DNA from 3 places in the Eubacterium sp. BL-380-WT-2B genome. Region 2 is predicted to be linked to each of the others. Evidence: riboswitches for the same ligand, from Rfam matches in the RefSeq annotation. Region 2 holds a riboswitch; each other region holds the start of a gene.

Region 1 (6,281 bases), on a different contig from region 2:
CCGGACAGTGGCCATGACCGTGAAATACTTTGACGGCGTGATTCCGGCTGAGCGTGAAAGCGGTGATTTTGACGCCGAGCTCATTGCTCTGGCAGAGGAAACTCCAGGCGTTGTGGAAGATTACATGAATAAGCTGGATTTCAGCCGCGCGCTGGAAGCGGTCTGGAAGCTGGTTTCCCGCACCAATAAATACATTGATGAGACGCAGCCATGGGTTTTGATTAAAGATCCTGAAAAGAAAGCCCGTCTGGCAATGGTGATGTATAACCTGACAGAGTCTCTCAGAATAATTTCTGTACTCGTAAGCTCTGCAATGCCCGATACCGGCGTTAAGATTGCCGATGAACTTAAGGTACCAGAAGAACTCAGGACCTGGGAAAGTATCCAGTCCTTTGGAAAATATCCGGACGGCATCCAGGTAGAGCGCTGTGAACCAATCTTCCCGAGAATTGAAGTGAAGAAGGAAAAACAAGAACAAGAACAGAAACAGCCGCCTAAAAAGGAAAAACAGGCCAAGAAGGAAGAAAAAGCCGAGGTGCCAGAAGGCCTGATCACCATCGATGATTTTGCCAAGGTTGAGATGAAAGTCGCAGAGGTCATCTCCTGCGAACAGCACCCTGACGCAGACCGCCTGCTGGTGTTCCAGCTGGATCTGGGAACAGAAAAGCGCCAGATTATCTCTGGAATCGCCAAATACTATAAGCCTGAAGACCTTGTGGGCAAAAAGGTTATTGTCTGTACAAATCTGAAGCCGGTCATGCTGAGGGGACTGGAGTCAAACGGGATGATTCTTTCCGCTGTTAAGGGGAAAAAGCTGAGTATTTTAACAGTCGACGGCGATGTAATCCCGGCTGGCGGCAAGGTAAGCTAAAAGGATAAAACTTAATTTCTATTGAAAATAACACAAAATCTTCTGTTTAATGATATAATAGTCAGAGAACAGGAGGTTTTTTTTGGATTCTGTAATCAATTTGACAACGAGTAAAAAAAGAATATTGGCAGCACTGGCGACAGTGGCGGTGCTGAGCCTGAGCCTGTCGCTCTGCTATCATATGATGGGGTTTGATGAACGTTACCTGAACACAGCGGGGCTGTGTGTTTTTATGATCGGTCTGGCTGTCTTTTCAAATATAGAGTGCAGGGAGCGTGCAGCGGCTCTGTGGAATGTGCTGCTGCTTGTTCTGACCTCAGCCTTTTCTTATACCATTTTCCAGATATTTCAGGAAGCACCCTTTGATACAGAGGGAATCCGCCTGTTTTTAAATCTGGCCTGCTGTATGGCAGTCTATGTTTTTTTATATATTTTAACAGGGCGGATGAGAGCATCCTTGATGGGCGGAGGAATTCTTCTGTATATTTTTGGGTTGGCGAGCTACTTTGTCCGTCTGTTCAGAGGAGATACACTGCTCTATACGGATCTGTTTTCAGCGAAAACAGGACTTCAGGTCGCCTCAGCCTATCACTTTGAGCTCAGCGGCACGATTCTGCTGGCAGCGCTGGTTCTGGCAGCGCTGTTGTTTTGGGCCTTTAAAGCAGACAGACGCGTCCGGGATAAATATAAAAGCCGCAGGCTGCGCCTGACGTCCTTTGCAGCCCTGACCATTACCTTTGGTTTGTTTTTCGAGACCAATGTGGAGCGGTATTACTATGCCTGGGATATGCCAGTTAACGGCTATCCTTATACCTTTACCGTCAATGCCAAGCTCTCACATGTCAGAGAGCCTGAAGGATATGATCTGGCATTTTTGGGTGAAAGCATCAAAAACGTACAGCAGCCCATGACCACAGGAGCTGTCGGCCGGGGTGGGACAACGGAAAAAGCCGCTGCCGGCCCTGGAATGAAAGACAGCCATAAGCCCAATATCATTGCCATTATGAATGAGTCTTTCAGTGACCTGCGAGCCGTGGGGGATTTTTCAACCAATATTGACTACATGCCTTTCATTGACAGCCTGCAGGAAAATACCATTAAAGGGAATCTCTACGTGTCGGTTTTCGGCGGTGGCACCTGTGACTCCGAATACGCTTTTCTGACAGGAAACACCACGGCTTATCTGCCGGAAAACGCGAGGCCCTATCAGCTTTATATCAAGGGTCCGGCTCCCGGGCTCACGTCGACGCTGAACCATGAAGGCTACAGCAGCTACGCCATCCACCCCGGAGAGCGTAACGCCTGGAACCGCGATAAAGTTTATCCAAATTTTGGATTTCAGCAGTTTTTTTCAGAAGAAGAATTTATGGAATCGCAGACAATCAGAGAAAAATGGGTCAGCGATACGGCTACTTATGACAAGGTCATTGAGCTTTATGAAAATAAAGGCGACAATCCGCTGTTTGTCTTTGATGTGACCATCCAGAACCATGCCGGTTACCAGCTGAATGCCGATGATCTGGAGCCTGTGCTTCTGGAGGGGATGGAGGGAAGTTATCCTGAAACTGAGCAGTATTTATCGCTGATGCGCAGCTCTGACGCGGCGTTTAAAAATCTGATCGACTATTTCAGCAGTCAGGATGAGCCCACGCTGGTGGTCATGTTTGGCGATCATCAGGCGTATATCGAGCAGGCTTTTTATGAAGAGCTCATGCAGAAGCCTCTGGACCAGTGGAGCACAGAGGAGCTGCAGAGGCGCTATGTCACCCCCTTTGTCATCTGGGCAAATTACGACATCCCAGAAGCTCAGGTGGATAAGCTGAGTGTAAACTATCTTTCCAGCCTGCTGCTTGCGCAGGCGGGTATCCAGGGGGCACCCTACAATGATTATTTAATGAAGCTGTCCAAAACACTGCCGGTCATCAATACGGTAGGGATCATTGACAAGGAAGGGCAGTACTTCAGAAAGGGTGATCCGACCGTCCATGACCGTGAGGTTCTGGAGTATCAGCAGATACTCTACAATAACATGCTGGATACGGCGAGGCGGCGAAACGATTTGTTTTACCCGGCTTCAGACTTTTAACTAAAAAATCCCCGGATCATTTGATCCGGGGATTTTTACTTATTTTTTCAATTTAAAGCCGTCAGTCATCACCTTGATGACATCGCACACGATCTTGGACTGCTCGTCATCGAGCCCTTCCATTGCAGTGGACAGAAAGTGAATCCGGCTGGTAAAGGATTCGACGGGGAAATCGGTAAGAAGTGCGCTGACAGGAACCTCCAGTGCTTCGGAGATGGTGATGAGCGTTTCAAGTTTGGGCAGATGGGTGCCGCGTTCCAGCATGCTCAGATAATTCGGTGTAATATGGACACGTTCCGCGAGCTGGTACTGCGTCAGTTTTTTATCAAGACGGGCTTCACGAATATGCCTGCCAATAACTTTGTTATCCATTGTGATTAACTCCTCTGCGTGAGATTGGGGCAATAAAAAGACCCCGGCATAAACCAAGGCAGGGAGATTGCATTCAGTAAGTTTAATACCCGAGCAACCGGCTGTCGTTTCATCTTGAGATGAATTAGACCCTTGGCTTTGCGTCACTACCTTTCAGTAGTTTTGCCCTATTTCAAAATGATTCGGATGTATATTATTTACTATAACTCACAATGCGAATGAAGTCAATATTCAATTATAGTTTTGTCCAAGAATTTAAACAAATAATTCAGTGATTTGTTTTTTTGAAGTGGTCACACATTAGCTTGATCATTTCCTGAACCAAGACGAGCTGTTCATCTGTTAGGTTGTCAGACGGAACACAGAAAGAAGGATACAAATCTTTCCGAGACTCCGTTTGATCCTCCATCAGAAGGTCGTCCGCGGAAACAGACAGGACATTGGCCAGATTGATAAAGGTTTCCAGCCGGGGCAGCTGCGCGCCCCTTTCAATGATACTGAGGTAGGTGGGGGTAATACCGGCCTTTTTAGCCAGCTGGTTTTGTGTAAGATGGGCGTCTTTTCGGAACTGGCGAAGCCGCTGCCCGAGGTATTTAGTGTTCATCTGGAGTTCCTCCCGAGGGTTTGACAGTTATGACTGAAAATAAGGAATCTATAAATAATTTTCATAGTAACATATTTTCAAAAAAGGTTCAAGGATTTTCGAAATAATAGTTATAAAAATAGAATGAAAAGAGAAATGCCCTGTATTGTAAGATAAAATTTAATAAAAAGTAGTTCGATAAAAAAAGACCGTGCCCGGAGCACAGTCTGAAAAAACTTATAAATTTTTTAGGGTATCAATGTATTCCTGCCTGTCGCGGCTTCCCACGAAACGCTCGACTTCACTGCCGTCCTTTAAAAATACACAGGTCGGAATACTCATGACATGAAACTGTCTGGCCAGATCGGTATTTTCATCCACGTTCAGCTTACAGATCTTGGCGGTTGCAGGGACTTCGCCGGCGATTTCTTCGATGATCGGAAGAAGAGCCTTGCAGGGGCCACACCATTCAGCCCAAAAATCGACCATGACAGGGCCTTCCGTATAGTTTAGCACTTCCGCTTCAAAGTTAGTCATATCGACAGAGATGATATTTGCCATCTTTTTCACTCCTTGAATTTTTTTACAGTGATTATCATATCAATAATCCATCTAAAAATAAAGGGGAAAAATCCGGATTTTATGATAAAATAAATCCATGAAAAAACGAATTTTATATACAAGATTACAAGAACTGAGTGACAGAGGGACTTTGCGCTTTCATATGCCAGGGCACAAGGGAAAAATTTGCTTTGATAATGAGAACTGGGCAACCCTGGATACAACAGAAGTGCCTGGGGCGGATAACCTGCATGATCCCTCCGATATTCTTTTAAGGGTTCAGGAAAAACTGGCAGAGGCTTATGGATCAGAGGAGTCCTGCATACTGGTGGGCGGTACCACAGCCGGCATACAGAGCGCCGTCATGGGTGTGTGCAGAGAGGGCGACAGCCTCCTGGTGCCGCTGAACTGTCACCGCTCTGTTTACGCGGGGCTTGCTTTGGGCAGGGTAAAGGGTGTTTATTTTGAACCGGAATACGATGCTTGGCTGGGCTTTGGAAAACGCATTACTCCGGAGCAGGTAGAGAAAAAGCTGCAGGAGCATCCAGAGGTGAAGGGGATGATCCTGGTCAATCCCACCTATTACGGCACTGTCAGTGATGTGGCCGCCATAGCGGAGCTGCTTCACAAAAAGGGAAAGGTGCTGATCGTGGATGAAGCTCACGGAGCGCATCTGAAATTTTGTGCTGCGCTGCCGCCGGACGCGGTGAGCTGCGGGGCAGATATAGTTATCCAGAGCACACACAAGCTTTTAGGGGCTTTTACCCAGAGCTCCCTGCTGCATATGCAGGGAACATTGGTGGAAAGAAGCCGTGTCAAAAAGTTTTTGGCCATGCTTCAATCTTCAAGCCCCAGCTATCTTCTGATGATGAGTGTGGAAAACGCTGTGGATGAAGCCTGTGAAAAGGGAGAAGCCGTTTTTCAGGCAATCGCAGAGCGTTGGGATTATTACCGGAAACAGGTGGGAGCAGGTGACTGCATCGCCCTGTACACTCCGGGAGAAGAGCAGCTCTACGATAAAAGCAAATGGTTGCTGATGGTGAAGGACGGACAGGGAACGGCTGCTGAAAGGCGGCTGCTTACAGAGTTTAACATCCAGTGTGAGATGTCTGGTTTTAATTATGTGCTGGCCATGACAGGAATCGGCACTGCCGTTGACGAACTGGACCGGCTGATGGCAGCAGTGGCAGATATGAACAGAGACTGCCCGGAGGTCACAGAGCTGCCACAGGTCGGATTTGTCAGTCTCTGGAAGCACGAGGAGAAATATCCGCTTTGGCAGGCGCTCTGCAATATGGAAACTGGGAGAATGCCTCTGGCGGATGCTGCAGGCAGAGCGGCGGCGGGCTTTGTTATCCCGTATCCTCCGGGAATACCAGTGCTGCTGCCGGGAAGCCTGGTCACAGAGGAAACTGCCGCAGAGCTGCTCAGGCGGCAGAGAAATGGCGAGGCCGTTGTGGGAATCGACAGTGAGGGAAGGATTGAGGTCATTCTCAATTCTTCGTTTTAATGCATGGGTCGTTATGATATAATAATGCCTGAAATAAAATGAGAAAAGAAGGTTTATCAATGGAAAATAAAGGACAGCTGATTGTCATCGAGGGTGTTGACGGCAGCGGTAAGCAGACACAGACAGAAAAGCTCTACGACCGCCTGAAAAGGGAAGGGCAGCGGGTCATGAAGGTTTCCTATCCCCGTTACGATAAGGCGTCCTCCGCCATGGTGCGGCTGTACCTGTCCGGTGCTTTTGGAAATGACCCGGACAGCATCAGTCCTTATATCGCGTCGACCTTCTATGCAGCTGACCG
Region 2 (6,281 bases):
GTGAGAGCGAAAAGGAATTTGTGAGCCTGGTGGCTAAGATCATCAGCGTAAACCTGTATAAAGCAAAGCTCCAGACCGAAAACGCCTACGAGAGCCAGGTGGCCCGCGCCATCGTGGATTCCCAGAGTATCAAAAGCCATGTGATCGATCCCAAAACCCATGAGCTGCTGTTTGTCAGCGCGTCTCTGAAGGCTGAGCGGCCAAATGCCCGGGTGGGCAGCCTGTGCTACGAGACCGTCATGGGCCTGGACGCGCCCTGCCCCTTCTGCCGTCTGGATGAAATATCCCAGGAAACACCAGATTTTAACTGGCAGCGCTACATCAGCGGCTGGAACCGCTGGTTTAATTTCCAGTGCCACAGCCTGCAGTGGCGGGGTGCCAGAGAAGCTGTGCTTGTCGCCATGGACGACATCTCCAATTTTGTGGACAACATCCTGTATGTGGATAAGCTCACTGGCATTTCCACTTTCAGCCGTTTTGAGCTGGATACCACCGAAATCTTTGACCATGAAACCGGCAAGGAATACGCCATGGTCACCTTTGACATCGACGAGTTCCGGTATATTAATGAGTTTCACGGCTACAGCATGGGCAATCAGCTTCTGCGCTATATCTCCGGCGGCCTGGTGGGCGCCATGAGCGGCGCGGAGGTCTGCGCCCGGGTGACCGGCGACGTGTTTGTGGCCTTGGTGGAATGGACCAGTGAGGAAGCCCTGGTCATGAGAATTATGCAGATGGTCGACGGAATCAACAAACGGCTGGACTATGTGATACCAGGCATCCGCCTCAATTTTCAGATTGGTGTGTACCACGCCAGGGAAGGCGAGCGGGATATTGGAAAAATGATGGACAACGCCGACATTGCAAGAAAATCCATCAAGGGCAGCCGCAAGACCGGCATTGCCTTTTACGATAAATCCATGGGAGAAAAGATCCTGAAAACCCGCCAGATTGAGGCGCGGATGGAAAGGGCTTTGAGAGATAAGGAGTTTCTTGTCTATCTGCAGCCCAAAATTGATCTGGAAAGCGGCAGAGTGGTGGGCGCCGAAGCTCTGGCCCGCTGGGTGGATGACCGGGGCAATATTGTGCTGCCCGGGGAGTTTGTCCCCATTTTCGAGAGCAACGGCTTTATTGTCGAGCTGGACTTTTACGTGTATGAGGAAGTCTTTAAAGCCCACTATTACCGCAAAACCAGAGGCTTGAAATGCGTCCCCATCTCCATGAATATGTCCAGAATTCATCTGAAATCCGGCAACTACATCGAGCGCTTCCGGGCGCTGGCAGACAAATACCAGATCGACCCTGGCCTCATTGAGGTGGAGGTGACTGAGACCATCTTCATCGAAAACAGCGGCTATGTCAAACGGCTGGTCAGCACGCTGAGAAGCGACGGCTTTAAGGTCTCCATCGACGATTTTGGCTCAGGCTATTCCTCATTAAATCTGCTGTCCGAAATCGACGTGGATGTGCTCAAGCTTGACCGCTCCCTCTGCCGGGAGGAAAACCTCTCACCCAAGGAACGGGTCATTCTCAAAAATATTGCCGCCATGGCCAAGGAGCTCGACCTCCAGGTGCTGGCTGAGGGCATCGAGACCACCGGCCAGGCCGAATTCCTGAAAAGTATCCAGTGCGACAGCGCCCAGGGCTTTTTGTTCGCGAAGCCCATGCCCATGGACGAGTTTTTTAAGAAGCTGGATGGGGAATGGTAGAAAATGCAGGTGTGTTAAAGGGATGATGCCATTTAAAAAACATAAATATTGAGGAAAATAATGCGAAAACTTGAACTTAAAACCGCTGTCTCCGCAGTGCTGGCCATTGTCGCCGGGGCGGTGCCGCTGATTGTAGTGCCGCCCTTTGGGGATACCCTGTATATGCCCAAGCTGATGACCATCGAGGTGCTGGTGTTTGGGCTGCTGCTCTTGTATGTGCGGCCCATTACCGAGTATTTTACCGGGAAGCCGAAAATCCCTCTGTCCGTGAAGCTGGTGCTTTTGTACCTTTTGTGCGTTACCATCACCCTGCCCTTTTCGACAGATGTGATGCTGTCGCTCAAGGGGCGGTCCTTTCGCCTGGAGAGCTACTCCGCTATTTTGTTTTATGGTGTTTTAATGATGCTGGGCGCTTTTTTCTATACCTTTAAGCCCTGGCATGTACGCCTTTACGTGGTGGGGGTATCCTGCGTGGCGGTTTACGGCATCTTCCAGAAATTTGGTCTGGACTTTCAGCCACAGGACCCTCTGATGTACGGCGGGCCAGGCGCTTCCTACGCCACCATCGGCAACCCGAATTTCCTGGGTTCCTTTCTGACACTGGCGCTGCCCATACTCATCTATGCTTTTATCAGAGGCCCAAAGGCTTACCTGCTGCCCTGCGGGCTGGTGTATTTCTGCCTGTTGTGCACCAACACCAGGGGAGCGTGGATCGGCAGTCTGCTGGGCTTTGCGCTGCTGGGGGTGTTTTTGCTGGGCGAGCGGGAAAACCGGCGCCGTTTCGCGGTGGTGAGTGGGGTGTTTGTGCTTTTAACCCTTGTTTTTCTGTTGGTGAACAGCGGCTTTGGCGCGCGTTTTCTCAGTGTCTTTGCCGATCTGTCTAAAATGCTCAGGGGCGATGACTGGGAAAAAGGCGGTTCTTACCGGCTTTTTATCTGGTCAAAAACCCTGGAGCTCATCCGCATGCGCCCGCTGACCGGTTTTGGCATCGAGACCCTGGGCCAGGTCATGGGCCAGTATTTTGAAAAGGATATTATCAGGGTGACCAGCCGCCACCTGGTCATCGACCGGGCACACAACGAGTACCTGCACATCGCGGTGAGCAGCGGTATCCCCGCAGCCCTCAGCTATCTGGCGTTTGAGGGAACGACGCTTTACCGTGGTATTAAAAACTGGCGCCGCTCGCCCATGCTTGTGCCGCTTGTCTGCAGCATCGCTGCCTACATGGCCGCCGCCTGCTTTAATATTTCCGTGGTAACTGTGGCTCCGGTTTTTTGGATATTCTGCGGAATTGCGGTGCGTTTGAGTGGTGAAATTCAATCGAATTTGAATATGATTTAAGGAAACAAAAATTGAAAAAATTTTGAAAAAATTTAGTATTTTACCCAAATAGTACTGTTTTTACCATTTGTTTAATGCTGGTGGTAAATGAAACAGCATTTATAATAACTTATCGCTATAAGAGAAGCGTAAAAAGCAGATTTACATATTTTTAAGAGTGTGTCAACGTGTATGAATAGTGATTGACAGGAAACTTTCGGAATATTTAAAAGTAACTGGTTTTTATAGTTCTTGACAAATGTCCGAATCAGTTGTAGAATAGAATTGTTCAAAAGGCAAAGCGGTGCGAAAGCCCGTGGCGCAAAACTACAGGGTCTACGTCGGAAGCTCCAGGCCGATATGACAGCCAGATGCCACAACCGGTAGATGGCCGAAAACCCCTGTATGGTTTCCGGCTATTTTTATTTTTTGAGTAGCCTTTAACAAAAAGGACCGCTGGAGCAGGCAATCACTCTGTTTATAATCGTCATGGCGCGGACGGTTAAAATAAAGGTTTATATTTAAAGGTAAACAAGAGAACATAAAAGGAGAGATGTAAATGATTCAGATGATTAATAAGCTGAAGAAAAACCAGAAAGGTTTTACTTTGGTAGAATTGATTGTAGTATTGGTTATTTTGGCGATTTTAGCAGCGTTCACGATTCCGGCGATGTTGGGGTTTGTGAATGATGCGAAAGAAAAAGCAGAGGTATCAAAGGCGAGAGAAATTTATGTAGCTGCACAATCAGCCGCGACAGAAATTTATAATACTACTAATGCAGCTCCAGTATGGACTGCTGCTCTTGCGAATGATAAGACAGATGCTTTTCCTTTAAAAGTACAAAAATTAGTTAAAGATGATATTCCGAATTTTGCACCAGTTACAACTACCCCTGGTACTAGTGGTCAAGTAAATGTTACAATGGATACAGGTGACAGAGCGGCTATTGTAAAAAAAGTCGAATACATGGGGGCAAATGGAAAATTGATTACTATTGAAGAAAATGCTTCAGGTGGTTCAGTTACTATAAAATAATATTATATTTAAGGCCGAGCTTGCAGCGCCGCAGCCGGCCTTTTTCCCCATCTTTTCAGGCGCTTTTTTTATTGCCGGAAAGAAAAGAGAGTAGTTGACAGTTGATAGTGGATAGTTATGGAGCAAATTGCTTTTGGTAATTTGTACATGAACGATCAACTGCCCATTATCAACTATCAACTAATTTAAAATTGGTTTAAATGCTTTTCTGCCTTAAAAACAAGATTCTATTACTTTTTCAGTAGATGAGCCGTTGTGTTTTTAGGATTTCTGGAGGGGTTTTTCAATGGAAAAATTGAGAATGGAGAATGGCAGAGCAGGATTCCGATTTTCTGTGCAGGGGGCAGGAAGATGATTTTTCTAAAACGAAGATTAAAAAACAGTATTCGGTCCCGTTCGGGCTTCACCTTGGTCGAATTGATTATGGTTTTGGTTATTCTGGCTATTCTCGCAGCCTTTGCCATCCCCGCCATGCTAGGGTTTGTTGAGGACGCCAAAGGAAAAGCCGCCATTGCCGAGGCACGGGAGGTTTATGTGGCGGCACAGGCGGTAGCTACGGAATACTACAGTAATAATAATTCAAGAATAGAAATTCCTGAAAAAATCGCAGAGTATTTAGCGAGTGATTTTGGAATGAGTAAAGACGAGCTTTGGTTTAAAACAGACTCTTTCGATGATGGGGAGAGGCATGATTTAGCTTCTGATAATAACGCGGCTAAAACTAATCGTATTTATGTAATGCTTGGTAAAAAAGGTACTGAAGATGAGGGGAAAGTTCGAGAAATTCAATATTTAGATAAAACTGGAAAATATATTGTAATTATTTCGGCAGGCGGCTCCGCCGAAATCACAAAAATAGAAAAGAACTAAAACCTGTATCCCGAAAACCCAAAAACTAAATTAGTAAGAACAAAAGGAGCCTGTCCATGATTAACCGTAAACTGGAAAACTTAATCAAAAGCGTTCACGGCTTCACCATGATGGAACTCATCACTGTCATTGTCGTCATTGCCCTGTTGGCTGTGATCATCATTCCAGGGTACCTCCATTTCATCGGCGACGCCAAAAAAGACGCGGTGGTGGCTGAGGCAAGAACCATCTACCTGGCGGCCCAGATACGGGCAACGGAGTTTAAATCCGCCGAGACAGCGGAAAACCCTTACCGCATTCCGGATGCCAATGACCTGCGGGATCTGGTGGGGCCGGATAACGTCTATGAGGGGGTTACAAAGCTGACCATTGTGGACGATAACCGTGACGGCACCATTGATAAAATTGAGATGATTAAAAATAACATCAATGTTATAATTGAACCAGGAAAAAATGTGGTTGTCGATGGAAAGGTGAGAACTGTTTATTCCAGGGATGATCAAAAGTAAAATGTATGAATTCACACATAAATCCTGGAGGTTTCGCTTTGTATGATTCTTTATCTTTGATATATTTTGTGCTGTATGCCTTTGTCTTTATTTTTGGCTGTATGATTGGCAGTTTTTTAAATGTGGTGGTCTACCGGGTGCCCATTGGCATTTCAGTCGCCAAGGGCCGGTCTTTTTGCCCGAACTGCGGCAAGCCCATTGCGTTTTATGATAATATCCCCCTGCTCAGCTATCTGTGGCTGCGGGGAAAATGCCGGAAATGCGGGGCGAAAATCGCGCCACGGTATTTCTTTACCGAGCTGTGCGGCGGGCTGCTGGCCCTGCTCATGGCCGGGCATTATGATTTTGGCCTTCAGGCGGTGGTGGGGTTTGCGGTAGCGGCCATTTTACTTGCAGTTACCCTCATAGATTTTGACACCATGACCATCCCCAATGGCCTGGTGATCGCTTTGATAATCCCTGTGGCGGCCAGCTACTTTGTGTTTCTGGAACCCAGTCTTATTTCCCGGGTAATCGGTGTGTTTGTCATATCGGTGCCCATGCTGGTCTTATCACTGGTCATTCCCGGCGGCTTTGGCGGCGGAGATGTCAAGCTCATGGCAGTCGCTGGATTTCTCCTCGGCTGGCCTTGCACCCTGCTGGCGACCTTTATCGGCCTGGTGCTGGGCGGTATTGTAGGTGTCATCAAGCTTATCCGCAAGAGCGGGGAAAAGCACATGGCCTTTGGCCCATACCTCTCAGTGGGGATTTTGGTATCCATGTTGTGGGGAATGCAGATCATCTTTTGGTATTTGAATTTTTTTGGACTTTAATGAGAAGGTAGACACCCTGGACTTC
Region 3 (6,281 bases), on a different contig from region 2:
GAAGGACACAACCGGCAAAGGCACAGCGGTCAAAACAGACTATGTACTGGAAAGCGTGGATGGCGCTGACGTGGCAGATTTATCGCTGCAGGAAATTGCCCAGCTGGTCGATGATGGCGGCAGTACGCTCAAGCTGAAGGTGGTCAACCCTGGCGGTGGCATTTTCAGCAATATTATCACAACACTGTATATGGTGTTTCTGTCACTGATCATTGCGCTGCCAATCGGTATTTTGGCGGCCATATACATGACTGAATACGCCAAGCCCGGCAGACTGGTCAACGCGATCCGGTTTGCCACAGAGTGTCTCTCAGGTATTCCGTCGATTATTTTTGGTCTCTTTGGGATGGCGTTTTTCGTTGTCGCCCTGAAATTTCAGATATCTTTACTGTCAGGCAGTTTAACAGTGGCGATTATTCTGCTTCCGGTTATTATAAGAAGCACAGAAGAAGCCCTTAAGACTGTTCCGGTCAGTTATCGTGAAGGCTCCCTGGCCCTTGGCGCGACGAAGCTTCAGACGGTGTTTAAGGTCGTGCTGCCCTCAGCGGTTCCTGGTATTGTGACCGCGGTGCTCCTGAGTATTGGCCGGGTAATTGGCGAATCGGCAGCGCTGCTGCTGACGGCAGGGACCGTTGCGCAGATCCCAGGAACGCTGTTTTCACCGGGAAGCACACTGACGGTTCAGGCTTACTATGTGGCTAAGGAAGAGGGAAACATTGAGCTGGCCTGTGCCATTGGCATTGTCATTGTATTGATCGTTATTGTATTGAATATTTTATCGAGGCTGGCAGCGGACAAGCTGGATGTTGCCCATAAAAAATAGACGAGGTTAAAATGGATAAGAAGAAAAAATTTGATGTGAAGGATCTGGATTTATATTACGGCGATTTTCAGGCCCTGAAGAAGATCAATATTGATATTTATGAGAATGAAGTAACCGCTTTTATCGGTCCTTCTGGCTGTGGTAAATCTACATTTTTGCGCTGCCTGAACCGTATGAACGATTTAATCGACTCTGTCCGTATTGAAGGGACGCTGAATTTTGACGGCAAAAATATTTATGAAAAAGATACGGATGTTATTCAGCTCAGAACAAAGGTGGGCATGGTTTTTCAAAAGCCTAACCCGTTCCCGATGAGTATTTATGACAATATCGCCTATGGACCAAAATGCCAGGGCTTGAAAGATAAGAAGAAACTTGATAAAATTGTCCATGACAGCCTGGTGGGGGCGGCGCTGTGGGATGAAGTCAGCGACCGTCTGGGCAAATCGGCTCTTGGCCTTTCCGGCGGACAACAGCAGCGTCTCTGCATTGCCCGAACCATCGCCATGCAGCCGGAGGTTATTCTGATGGATGAGCCAACCTCTGCCCTTGATCCCATCGCTACTTCAAAAATTGAGGATCTTATGGAGGAGCTTAAAAAGAATTATACGATTATCATCGTAACACACTCCATGCAGCAGGCAGCCAGAATCTCGGACAGAACGGCATTCTTCCTTATGGGAGAAATCGTTGAGTATAATGAAACTAACACCATTTTTATGAATCCGGGAGATAAACGTACTGAGGATTATATTACCGGACGATTTGGTTGATAAAGGAGCGAATAATGAGAGAAGTTTATAATGAAGAATTAAAAACCATTAAGAATGAAATTCTGCTGATGTCTTCCCAGGCAGAACGGATGCTGTCCGATTCAATTACAGCGCTGGAAGAACAAAATGTAAAGCTGGCCAGGAGTGTCATCAGCCGAGATGATATCGTGGATTTGAAGGAAATTCAGCTTCAGCAGATCGTCAGCGAGGTTATTGCAAGACAGCAGCCGGTTGCGGGAGATTTGAGAAGGCTTTCTTCAACCTATAAGATTATTACAAACCTTGAGAGAATCGCGGATTTAGCGGTTAATATCTGCCAAAAGGTGATCTGTCTGCGCAAGGAGGAATACTACAAAAAGCTCGATAATATTCCACAGATGGCGAAGATGGTGGAAGACCAGCTGAAAATGTGCATACAGGCTTATATCGATGAGGATATCAGTAAAATGGACGATGTGGTCCGATATGAGGATGAAATTGACCGTTTGAACAATACCCTGCACAGTGACTGTATTGCAGAAATCAACAAAAATCCAGAGATGGCGCTCCAGGCCATGAGTTTTTCCTTTATTGGAAGTCATTTGGAGAGAATTGGCGATCACGCCACCAATATTTTTGAAACAGTATATTTCATTGTGACCGGAAATTACATGGATTTTAATGATTTAAACACAATTCCTGAAGACGAGTAAGTCGTAGCTTATATTTTTGACCAGAGTAGCTTTTTACTCTGGTCTTTATCTTTTTATTGCGAAATAATCAATGATTCTTGACGCGGCGAATCGTGCCTGTTATAATGAGACATAGTCTATAGTGATTTTAATTTAATAACGTTTTTAAAACGTAAAAAGGGCAAATCTGTTGAAAGGCAGAGACGCAAAACTAAAGGGCCTAAAACCGGTAACCGGTAATGGCAGCCAGCTGCTACGGAAATCCATCCTCATCGATGGACACTGCCCGGCTGCGCCCTTTCGCAGTCGTTTTTTGTTTGTACGAGCATAATAAGATGAGCGGCAAAAGACTGGGAGTATTTATATAAGAGAAGGAAAGGAAAAAAACATGAAAAAATGGTTAGCTTGTTTTATGTCAGTTGTTATGCTGTTTGCGAGCTTTCCGGTATCTATTCTGGCGGAGGAAGCGGGACAGGAGCCTTCAGCCCAAATAACAGAGAATAATACCGTGACAGAAAATCAGGAAGTGGACAAAACCGCGGAAAGTGTGGAGGAGGCATCTTCTGAGGCAGTTGAGTCTTCTGAGCCTCAGCCGGAAAAGAAAGAGGCGGGTGCCCTCTATGCAGGAGCGTCTGTTGACCTGGTGGGAAATATCGAGGTGGAAATCCACTTTAGCCAACCAAGAACAAAGCTGTCAGAAACAGCAGTCCTGACGCTGGCAGCCAGCGACGGTACGTCCAAGGAAATCCCTTTAAAGGATGTCGTCAGCGAAAAGGCCACAACGGATTTTGGCAGCAGGAGTATCCAGTATAAGACACTGCTTTTTGACAGAGATTCTAATGAGATGGACAGCAGCAGCGTTCTTTACAACGAGCAAAAGCCCGATGCAAAGATTTATTTTGCCAATGTCAATTTTTACAGTCTGCCGATTGGCGACTACACTGTCACCGTCTCTGACAAGGGAGTAGTGCCAGCTCAGGCGCAGGTAAGTCTCCAGGGAAGCTCCAAACGTGTCGAATTTATGGGCGGTTCAATTTTAACAGGCGATGTCGACCAAAACGGCAGCATTGACGATGCCGATTACGATGCGGTTATGAAAAGCCTTGGTTCTTCTGAAGCGGACTGTGACCTGAATGGAGATGGAACCGTGGATATTGTCGATCTGGTCTATTTACAGGAAAATATGGGTGTGTCCCATGACTCAGGAAAAGTACAGATCAGTGACACCTCCCCGATTGTAGATCCTGACAACGTGGAAATCAAAACAGGTGAAAAGGATCCTGTGACGATAAAAAGCGGGGATATTGCAAAACTTTTCAGTACGGCCTCCGACCAGGCAGGCGCGGTTCAGTTTGCAAGGGAAGATGGAAACACTATTTCGGAGGATACGCCTCTGAGAATTCCGCTTGTAATGAAGGAGCCAGTCATAGCGACAGAGCTTCGCATTGCCCCCAGTGAACTGGGGCTTGAAAATGCGCCAAAGAGGGGAACCATTGAGGTAACCGATGAACTGGACAACATAAAATCTGTGGATTTCGATCTCCAAGGACAGGCGGATTATCTCTTTTTGACAGATGAAGCCTCCCCGTCAACCATTGTTATTGACCTGAAAGGGCAGGTTGCGATTAAAAAGGTTACGATCATTGTAAAAGAAACCAATAAGGCGAGCAGTAATTTGGCGGAAATTTCAAAGGTTGAATTCTTGAATAATACCAAGGATAAAATAGTCGAGCAGGTGACGAGCATCCCGACAAACGTTCAGGTAGCCTCTGGCAATGAAAGTCTGACTGTCAGCTGGGAAGCACAGAGCAATGTAACAGGCTATGAGGTTAAAATGAGTTATACAGACCCCAAAAGCGGTAAGGCAGAGACTGTGCTGACACCTGTGGATGGAACTTCCCTGACGATCAGTGATCTGACCAACTTTGTGGAGTATAAAATTTCGGTTCAGTCTGTTAACCGATCAGAGGGCGGAAACTGGGAAAGCGGCTTCAGCGAGCCTGTAATTGGAATACCTCTGCCAACCTCAGTGCCTGAACAGCCAGAGGGAATCACCCTAAAAGGCGGATACCGCCAGATTACGGTTAACTGGGAAAAACAAAAAAATTCTACTGGATATAATGTCTACTACCGTGAAAAGGGAAACGGTGAATACACCAAGGCTGGAAATTTAGAAAACACCAGCTATGTGATTGAAAACCTTAAGGATCAGGCTGAATATGAAGTTTACCTGACCGGCTATAACGCCATTGGTGAAGGGGCAAGATCATCTGTATATACCTGCACCACAGAATCCATTGAGCCGCCGGTTACATCAAATTATAAGCTGATCAACCGTGCCGGTGAGGTTAACCAGCCCACCGCCCATATTAAGGACGTCACTTATCCTTATTTAAAGGAAAGTGATTATGAACAGGCCTATGATAAATTTGATATTGTGGACAATGACTATACCTCGTATTGGAATTATGGGGGCTGGAATGCCGGCGGCTGGTCAGGCAAGCTTCAGGCGCCGGTCGTAGAATTTGACCAGTCCTATGAAATGAACGATATTGTGCTGGTGCGCGGCGAAGGTGAGCCAAGCACTTATAACGCCTACATGAAAATCCGCTGGTGGGATGAGGCCGGACAGGCACACGATCTGAACATCGGAAAAGACTTTGCGGTTCAGGCGAAAAAGAGCACCAATGGAAAAGAATACTATCGTATCCGCATCAATGAAAAGATTAAACCCGTCAAAATTCAGATGAATCCAGCGCTCTACTGGGCCGGCGCACCCAATGCGCGCTGCCGAATTTCGGAAATAAAATTCTACGCTTACGACAGTCTGGCAGATGAAACAAACGCCCTGTTCATGGATGATTTACATGTGGAACTGAGAGACAGCGTAACCATGGAGATTGTGGATAAGCTTATTGAGCGCGCCAATACTCCAGATACTGTGAGCGGAGAGTTTCATCCAGATAAGGATTCCATTCTTTCAGAGCTCATATTGGCAAAAGCGATTCTGAGTGAAACCAATATTGATGATACGGTTCTTGTAGACCAGAATGTATCAAACGCCAAAAATGGCAATCTGGGCTTTGCCATGGCGCTGAATGATTTTCAGCCGCTGGGCCTGGCCGCAAAAGCGGGCGACACCATCAACGTTTATGTGGGAACAGAAGGAAATGTTCTTCCGCAGCTTGTCTATACCCAATACCATCCTGACGTCAAAACAGGCTGGAGCAAGACCGTTAATTTAAAGAAAGGGAAGAACGAAATTACCCTTGAGCAGATTGGCGGTGAAGACAGTGAACGCGGCGGAGCCCTGTATATCCGTTATCCTAATGCCAGCCCATCCGGTAAGGATATCAAGGTGAGAGTGGCAGGAGCGACAAAGATCCCATACTTGAATTTAACGGGAATCACAGATGAGAATGACGCAAAAACGGCGATCCAGTCCTATATTAAAGAACTGAAAGCTTTTGTCGCCAAAGTGCCGGACATGTATGCCGGTGAAGAATCGAAACATCAATGGGATAAAAAATCCAGCATTTACAACAGCACCGATATTATGACGAACCAGATGCTGCTTTCTGTACCGGCGACAGCTGTGCTCGAAGCCCTTAACGGCAGTGAAAGCGAACAGATTGAGCAGCTCTATCAGAACAGTCTGGCCATGGAACAGCTGATGGACATTACCTATAATTCAAAAGGACTGTCCAGAGATGCGGAGAATGCTAAAGATAAATGGCCTGGCTCCAGAATTAATATCCGTTATACCCGTATGTTTACCGGCGCGTTTATGTATGCCACCGGCCAGCATATCGGCATTGAGTATGGCTCAGTCGGCGGTCTGACACATGGACGGCCACATACGAAACAGGCGGACGGAACCATGGGAGGCGGAAACCTCTATGGCTGGGGAATCGCCCATGAAATCGGACATGTGACCGATGAGGGTGATATGGTCTACGGTGAAACCTCCAACAATATCCTCTCTCAGCTTGTAAAAACCTTTGATGAGAAAGC

What was found. A riboswitch is a leader RNA that binds a small molecule or an ion and turns the genes downstream of it on or off. The one in region 2 is predicted to bind cyclic di-GMP.
Region 1: it holds a riboswitch for cyclic di-GMP, as region 2 does, so the genes downstream of both, FYJ53_RS11535 (helix-turn-helix domain-containing protein) here and FYJ53_RS01490 (type II secretion system protein) in region 2, are expected to answer to the same signal.
Region 3: it holds a riboswitch for cyclic di-GMP, as region 2 does, so the genes downstream of both, FYJ53_RS16810 (fibronectin type III domain-containing protein) here and FYJ53_RS01490 (type II secretion system protein) in region 2, are expected to answer to the same signal.

Annotation. Positions count from the first base shown of each region.
Region 1 is NZ_VUMP01000005.1:229,528-235,808, reverse strand. Features, by position in the region: gene metG (methionine--tRNA ligase) at 1-871, shown strand, start outside; gene FYJ53_RS11540 (LTA synthase family protein) at 954-2,957, shown strand; gene FYJ53_RS11535 (helix-turn-helix domain-containing protein) at 2,997-3,329, opposite strand; cyclic di-GMP riboswitch class I at 3,419-3,506, opposite strand; gene FYJ53_RS11530 (helix-turn-helix domain-containing protein) at 3,598-3,933, opposite strand; gene trxA (thioredoxin) at 4,150-4,473, opposite strand; gene FYJ53_RS11520 (aminotransferase class I/II-fold pyridoxal phosphate-dependent enzyme) at 4,571-5,983, shown strand; gene FYJ53_RS11515 (deoxynucleoside kinase) at 6,043-6,281, shown strand, end outside.
Region 2 is NZ_VUMP01000001.1:335,635-341,915, forward strand. Features, by position in the region: gene FYJ53_RS01480 (EAL domain-containing protein) at 1-1,709, shown strand, start outside; gene FYJ53_RS01485 (O-antigen ligase) at 1,770-3,050, shown strand; cyclic di-GMP riboswitch class I at 3,315-3,408, shown strand; gene FYJ53_RS01490 (type II secretion system protein) at 3,589-4,065, shown strand; gene FYJ53_RS01495 (type IV pilin protein) at 4,417-4,935, shown strand; gene FYJ53_RS01500 (type IV pilin protein) at 4,992-5,444, shown strand; gene FYJ53_RS01505 (A24 family peptidase) at 5,483-6,256, shown strand.
Region 3 is NZ_VUMP01000008.1:160,185-166,465, forward strand. Features, by position in the region: gene pstA (phosphate ABC transporter permease PstA) at 1-823, shown strand, start outside; gene pstB (phosphate ABC transporter ATP-binding protein PstB) at 835-1,596, shown strand; gene phoU (phosphate signaling complex protein PhoU) at 1,611-2,288, shown strand; cyclic di-GMP riboswitch class I at 2,438-2,525, shown strand; gene FYJ53_RS16810 (fibronectin type III domain-containing protein) at 2,656-6,281, shown strand, end outside.